3 regions of the Nonomuraea sp. NPDC050536 genome follow, and region 3 is predicted to be linked to each of the others. Evidence: riboswitches for the same ligand, from Rfam matches in the RefSeq annotation. Region 3 holds a riboswitch; each other region holds the start of a gene.

Region 1 (2,249 bases), on a different contig from region 3:
ACGCCGCCGCGGCCGCGGAGGTCATCCCGATGCTGGGCGTCGCGGGCGCCGCCATCGCGCTCGTGGCGATCCTGGCGCTGCGCGGCGGCGTGATGGCGCGCAACTCGCAGGCGCAGGTCAAGGTGGAGGCGGGTTTGGCATCGTGAGAAACTTTGAGGGTCCCCAACACCAGGAGGTCCTCATGGCGGAAACACCGGAGCAGGAAGTCAGCGAGACTCCCGAGGACGAGATGAAGCGCAAGTTCCGTGAGGCCCTGGAGCGCAAGCGCAACCAGAACGCCGACACGGCCGCGGGTGGCAGGGGCGGGGATCCGTCGAAGATTCACGGGGCTCACGGTCCGGCCGGCAGCAAGCGCGCGTTCCGGCGCAAGAGCGGCGGCTGACGCTGGTGTTTCTAGGGGGTACGGCTTGCCGTACCCCCTCTCTTTTGACCCACAAAGGTAGATCTTCTGCCCTTTTCATGGGTTTTGTTTTGCTTTTGCCGGATTTGGCCCATAGAGTCCTTTGCGTTACCAGCTGGTGACCGTGCCCTTCACAAGGAAGAGGCCGCCAGCAGGCGCCGAATCCCGCACCGCGGGAACCGGGGAACCACGTTCCTTGGGGTGAATCCGGCTCGCGAGCCGGTAGGGCATCTCCACGTCCGAACCCGTCAGCTAACCCGGTAGGCGAGATGGAGAGGACTTTACTCACATGCACGCTCCCCCGCCGCGCACAGAGTCACACCCTGCCGCAGCCGACTGACGGCGCGCTTCCCCACAGCTTCCCCCCACAGCTTTCCCCCCTGCGCTCTGCGTAGTGACCGTATGGCCTTCTGCCCGGCTACGCCCTGCTGATTGAGCGCTTTGCCCTGTCTCCACACGAAGGACTTTGCTTTTCCATGTCTGCCCTTTTTGGCATGCGTTCTTTCGCCCTGCTCGGCGCCGGTCTCATCAGCGCGCTGACCATCAGCACCACCGCCGCCCACGCCGACTCCTTCGACCAGAAGAGGCCCCTGCTCAAGGGAGCGACCACCGCCTCCTACTTCTGGGACGACTCCTCCGGCCGCGCCGGTGACACCGGCCTGCCCGCCAGCGGCAAGCCCATGCAGAAGGGCCTGGTCGCCAGCCCCAGCTGGCCCCTGTTCACCGAGGGCTACGTCATCTACAAGGGCAAGAAGGCGCCGTTCTTCGTCGGCGACCGCGGCCCAGGTACCCCCTCCAGCAGCGGTGTCATGCTCGACCTGGACGCCAAGACCTTCGCCCATCTCACCGGTGGCAAGTTCAACTCCTCCACGCTCGGCGTCGACGGCGTCGGTGGCGAGGGCCACATCAAGGTCAGCTACGTCATCACCAAGTGGGGCGGCGGCGCGGGCAAGAAGAACTACCCCGTCTCCTTCTCCACCGGCGCGTGGGCGCGTATGGACCACAACCCGGCCAAGCCGCCGAAGATCGTCCTGCCCCAGGCCCCGAAGCCGAAGCCCGCGCCCAAGCAGCCGGACGCTCCGGCCCAGGCCGCGCTGCCTGCCAAGCCCTCGCAGGACAAGCCCGCCCCGCTGAACGCCGCGGTGGCTGCTGCCGCCGCCGCCCAGCCGGTCAACGAGTCGAACGGCGTCGGCGGGTTCGCCATCGCCGGCGGCCTGGCCATCCTCGGCGGTGGGCTCGTGCTCGGCCAGGACAAGCTGCGCAAGCTCGTCCGCCGCTGATACCAGGGTCCTCCTCGCGGCCGCCCCTTCCCCCTGGACGGCCGCGTGGAGGGCCCTTTCCTCTTTACGTCGAGAAACTAGAATGCCATTCTGATCGGGTGACCACGCGCGTTCCCGTCAACGGCATCGAGATCGTCTACGAGAGCATGGGGTCGCCCGACGGGCGGCCCCTTCTGCTGATCATGGGCCTCGGCGCCCAGCTCATCCACTGGGACGACGACCTGTGCGGCCTTCTGGCCGAGCACGGCCACCACGTCGTCCGCTACGACAACCGCGACTCGGGCCTGTCCACCCACCTGCCACAGGCGGGCGATCCTCCCTATTTGCTGGAGGACATGGCCGACGACGCCGCCGGGCTGCTCGACGCGCTCGGCTGGGAGGCGGCGCACATCGTGGGCGCCTCCATGGGCGGCATGATCGCCCAGGCGCTGGCCGTCCGGCACCCCGAGCGGGTGCTCACGCTCACCTCGATCATGTCGACGCCGGGACCGTCGATCTCCCCGCCGACGGAGGCCGCGCTGGCGGTGCTCATGTCGGCGCCGCCGTCGGAGCGCGAGGCGCTCATCGAG
Region 2 (2,249 bases), on a different contig from region 3:
GTGGTCGTAGTGGTTCTCGGTGATGCTGCCGCGGTCCTCCATGGCGCGCCAGCCTGAGCCCATGTTGATGCGCTGCTTCCAGATCACGTACTTCACGCCGAGCTTGTCCTGGTTCTTCAGCGCCCAGGCCGCGATCTGATCGCCCAGCGTGTTGTTGGCGGCGCCGGGCATCGTGCCGCCTGAGCTCATCATGAAGTCGCAGGCGCGCCCGAGCGGATGCTCGCCGCCACCGCCGGAGCGGAAGCAGCCGACGTCGAAGGGCAGCTTGAAGTTCTTCTCGATCAGGCCGCGGATCGTGCGCATGCGCGGCGTGATGTTGTCGGAGCCGCCGGGCAGCTCGGGCGCCCAGGATCCGTCGGACTTGCGGCCGGGCCCGTAGGGGATGAGGTTCTGCAGCCTCTGCTGGATGTCCTTGATGAGCCCCTCGGCCTGGTCCTTCTCCTTGCCGACGTCGTCGGCGTTGGCCTTGATCCGCGCGGCCAGCGCGGCCGCGTCGTCGGAGGCCTGCTTCGTCTCGTCACGGGCGGTGGTCACCGCCTGCACCATCGCCACCTGGTCGGAGGTGAGCTGCTCGAGTACGGCGGCGCCGCTGCCGGTCGGTGGCGGGATCAGGCTGGACAGCGCCGGGTCGCCGTTCTGGTAGCGGAGCGTGGCCAGCTCGGCCACCTTCCGCTCGGCCTGGTCGAGCCCCTGCTGGGCGGTGGCCAGGCGCTGCTTGGCGGTCTCGGCCGCCTTCTTGGCCTTGGTCAGCTCGACCCGCTTGGCGTTGTAGGACTCGATGAGCGTGTCGATCTTGCTGTTGAGCTGCTTCAGCTCGGCGCGGAGTTGCTTCTCCGTGGGCTTGGGGGCCGCCGAGGCGGGAGTAGTGGCGCTGAGGGCCACGGCTGTGGCGGCGATGAGGCCGATGGCGAAGTTCGCCCGTGCCACGTGGGGGTTCCTCTCCCTCTGCCGACCGGGTTAGCTGACGGGTTCGGGCGTGGGAGCTTCCCTACCACTTGCGTGGATTCACCCCGGAGTGCGGTGGGTCCCCGGCTCCCGGGCGACGCGCCCGGGATTAGGCATGCAACGGGTGTTACGACCGATGCGTGAGGGATACTAGTCGTATATCCGGGGTAATGCGACTCCAAGGCGAAATCAATTAGTGATCTACCTGTGATCGAAGCATGCGGGCCGCCTCCTCCGGCAGCACGTCGTTGACGAAGGCGCCCATCGCCGACTCCGACCCCGCCAGGTACTTCAGCTTCCCCGGCGCCCGCCTGATGCTGAACAGCTCCAGGTGCAGGTATCCCAGCTCGCGCCGCTGCCGCACCGGCGCCTGGTGCCAGGACGCGATGTACGGCATGGCCACCCCGAACAGCCCGTCAAGCGCCCGCAGCACCGAGGTGTAGAGCGGCGCGAACGCGGCCCGTTCCGCCTCCGACAGCGCCGCGAGGTCCGGAACCTGGCGGTGCGGGTAGACGTGTACCTCGAACGGCCAGCGCGCCGCGGCGGGCACGAAGGCGGTCCACAGGTCGTTGGCGGCCACCACCCGGGTCCCGGCGGCGCGCTCGGCGGTGAGCACGTCGGCGAACAGGGTGGGGCGCTTCTCCGCGGCGGCCAGGTGGAGCTTGGTGCGCGGCGTGATGTAGGGGTAGGCGTAGATCTGACCGTGCGGGTGGGGGAGCGTGATGCCGATCTCCTCGCCCCGGTTCTCGAAGACGAAGACCTGCTCGACGCCCTCGATCCCGGACAGCTCCGCCGTACGGTCGGCCCAGGCCTCCATGACCAGTTCCACCTGCGCGTCGGACAGCCGCGAGAAGGAGGAGTCGTGGTCGGAGGTGAAGCAGACCACTTCGCACCGCCCCACGCCCGGACGGACCTCACTCAGCCCGCCCACATCGTGATAAGCCCCGAAATTTCCAGAGAAAGAGGGGAAGCGGTTCTCGAACACCACCACGTCGTATTCGTGGGCCGGGATCTCCGACAGCCGCGTGTCCGTGGACGGGCACAGCGGGCACTCGTCTGCCGGGGGCAGGAACGTGCGCGTCTGCCGGTGCCCGGCGATCGCGATCCACTCCTCGGTCAGCGGGTCGTACCGCAGCTCGGAAGCCACCGGCCTGGGATCGAGCGCCCGCCGGTCGATCGCGCTCCTGTCGGCGTCGTCACGCTGATCGAAGTAGATCAACTCTCGGCCGTCCGCCAGGTGGGTGATGGTGCGCTTCACTGCGAGCCCTCCGCGATGATCAGTTCTCCGGCCCGTTCGGCCAGCT
Region 3 (2,249 bases):
GGACCACCATGGCGATACCGGTCCCCCGCGACGGCCGCGCGTCCTCGGTGAGGTCGTCAGGCGCCGTGTCGATCATCGATGTCACCCCAGTCGCTCGCGCACGTAGTCGCGCCACATCCCGGTCAGCCGCGCGACGTCAAGTCCTACCGTCGCGCGCAGCGCCCGGTCCACACCACGGGCCCGCGCGTCGCGGTAGAGCGCCACCAGCCTCTCCTCACCGAAGCGCTCCGCCAGGAACCGACACGCCAGCCACGCCTCCTGATAGCTCTGCGGCAGCCGTACGGCGCCCGGCGCGAACCCGCCGGGACCCGGCAGCGCGCGCGGCACCCGGCCGGCCCTGACCTCGGCCCTGAGCTCCGCCGCGGCCACGGGCAGGCTCAGGCCGGAGTCCTTGTAGGCCACGTAGTCGGCGAAGCCCTCGTAGAGCCACGCGGGCAGTCCCTTCGTCCCCGCGGCGACGTGGGTGAGCTCGTGGGTGAGGACCACGTCGCGGCCGGTCGGGGTGAGCCGGGCGAAGCCGTCTGGCACCACGATCACCCGGTCCCCGTCGGCCAGCGCGGCCAGCCCCGCCACGGAACCCACTCCGGCCATCCGGGCCGCCTCGGCAGCGGAGGCGGGGACCACGACCTTCGCCGTCACCCGCCCGCCCAGGACGCGCGCGACCCGCCGCGCCGCGGTGTCGGCCCGGCCGGCGAGGTCGCGGAGAAGCTTCGGGTCCGCGCCGGGACCGGCGACGACGGACACCTCGCCCCGGACCGCCTGGGCGCTCGCGGCGGGCGGGGTTCGCGGGATTTGGGGCGCGCCGGCGGCGACGAGCCCGAGCAGCAGCAGGCCCGCGATCACCATTTTGCGGCTCACCTGCGCGGACACGATGCTCGATGGTAAGCACGAAGGCCCCGCCCCACAAATGGGGCGGGGCCTTCGTGACGGTCAGAGCCCGGGTCGGACCGCTCCGGCGAACGTCGACTTCCGCCATCCGCTGAGCTTGTCGATCCGGACCCTCTCACCGGTCTTCGGCGAGTGGATCATCTTGCCGTTTCCGACATACATGCCCACGTGGCCAAGCCCGTGGAAGAACATCAGGTCACCCGGCTGGAGATGCTTCCAGGAGACCTTCTTCCTGATGCGGGCGAACTGGCTTGCCGCCACGCGGGGGAGCTTGACCCCGGCCTTGCGCCAGGCGTACTGGACAAGACCGGAGCAGTCGAACGAGCCGGGCCCGGTGGCCCCGTACCGGTACGGGTCACCGATCTGGGCCTTGGCCACGGTTACCGCCTTCCGGGCCCTCGACTGCTGCCGAGCGAATGTGGCCGCCCTCGCCGACTTGGCGGTGGTCGCCGCCTTGACGGTGAAGCTGACGGCCGTCTCTGTCGTCGCCGCCTGAGCCGCTGGGGCATGGAGGACCAGACCTCCGGCCGTCACGGTCATCGTGAGTGCCACCCCACTCAGGGCAAGGCGAGACAGACGGGGGTTATGCAGGGGAGTAGACAGGATTTCTCCTTGGGTCTTCCACGAACGCCTACCGGGTTAGCTGACGGATTCGGGCCTGGAAGACTCGCCCTACGGCACGCCATGCGCGCCGATTCACCCCTTGATCCCTGGGGGACGATCAGGGATCTGTGGTTCCCCGGCTCCGTGCCTCCTGACTGCACGGACTCGGCCAATGGATCTTTATGCGTCCACATCGACCACGGTGCCGGGGTTCGATGTCGGTTGGCGGCGACCTGGCTGGAGCACCGCGACGCCAGAAGCTACGCCGAAAGGTCACGATCCGGCAAAGTGACAGCAAAGTTGTCAAGATCGAATAAGCGGCTTGTAAAGCCTCCAACCCCTGCTGGAACGAGGGGCGCCGTTACCGAAAAGTGACCCTTCTCACATTTGGAGCCCCACCTGCGAGTCAGGTCCCATCTGTCACACAAGTCACACGAATAACAGCAGGCCGCGGCCTGCCGTACGGGTAAGGGGGCTCGAAAGCTAGGGCCGGATCGCGCCGGCGAAGCCGCTGCCGTAGCTGGACAGCTTGACCACCTTGACCACGTCGCCCGTCTGGGGCGCGTGGACGATCTCGCCGTTGCCGGCGTACATGACGACATGGCCGAGGCCGGAGTTGAAGATCAGGTCGCCCGGCTCGAGCGCGTCCATGGAGACCTTGCGGCTCGAGCCCCAGGCCCACTGCTCCCACGTCGTGCGCGGGAGAGACACGCCCGCGGCCCGCCAGGCCGCCTGCATGAGCCCCGAGCAGTCCCAGC

Evidence for each region. Region 3 has a riboswitch for cyclic di-AMP ahead of ACIBHX_RS11880 (C40 family peptidase). Riboswitches for the same ligand answer to the same signal wherever they lie in the genome.
Region 1: it holds a riboswitch for cyclic di-AMP, as region 3 does, so the genes downstream of both, ACIBHX_RS17880 (hypothetical protein) here and ACIBHX_RS11880 (C40 family peptidase) in region 3, are expected to answer to the same signal.
Region 2: it holds a riboswitch for cyclic di-AMP, as region 3 does, so the genes downstream of both, ACIBHX_RS35795 (coiled-coil domain-containing protein) here and ACIBHX_RS11880 (C40 family peptidase) in region 3, are expected to answer to the same signal.

What each region holds. Positions count from the first base shown of each region.
Region 1 is NZ_JBITHD010000005.1:400,648-402,896, forward strand. Features, by position in the region: gene ACIBHX_RS17870 (MDR family MFS transporter) at 1-146, shown strand, start outside; gene ACIBHX_RS17875 (DUF5302 domain-containing protein) at 182-382, shown strand; cyclic di-AMP (ydaO/yuaA leader) riboswitch at 547-682, shown strand; gene ACIBHX_RS17880 (hypothetical protein) at 895-1,680, shown strand; gene ACIBHX_RS17885 (alpha/beta fold hydrolase) at 1,779-2,249, shown strand, end outside.
Region 2 is NZ_JBITHD010000015.1:262,997-265,245, forward strand. Features, by position in the region: gene ACIBHX_RS35795 (coiled-coil domain-containing protein) at 1-927, opposite strand, end outside; cyclic di-AMP (ydaO/yuaA leader) riboswitch at 933-1,071, opposite strand; gene galT (galactose-1-phosphate uridylyltransferase) at 1,139-2,203, opposite strand; gene ACIBHX_RS35805 (DeoR/GlpR family DNA-binding transcription regulator) at 2,200-2,249, opposite strand, start outside.
Region 3 is NZ_JBITHD010000003.1:401,813-404,061, forward strand. Features, by position in the region: gene ACIBHX_RS11870 (M48 family metallopeptidase) at 1-76, opposite strand, end outside; gene ACIBHX_RS11875 (hypothetical protein) at 82-870, opposite strand; gene ACIBHX_RS11880 (C40 family peptidase) at 931-1,440, opposite strand; cyclic di-AMP (ydaO/yuaA leader) riboswitch at 1,502-1,672, opposite strand; gene ACIBHX_RS11885 (NlpC/P60 family protein) at 1,975-2,249, opposite strand, start outside.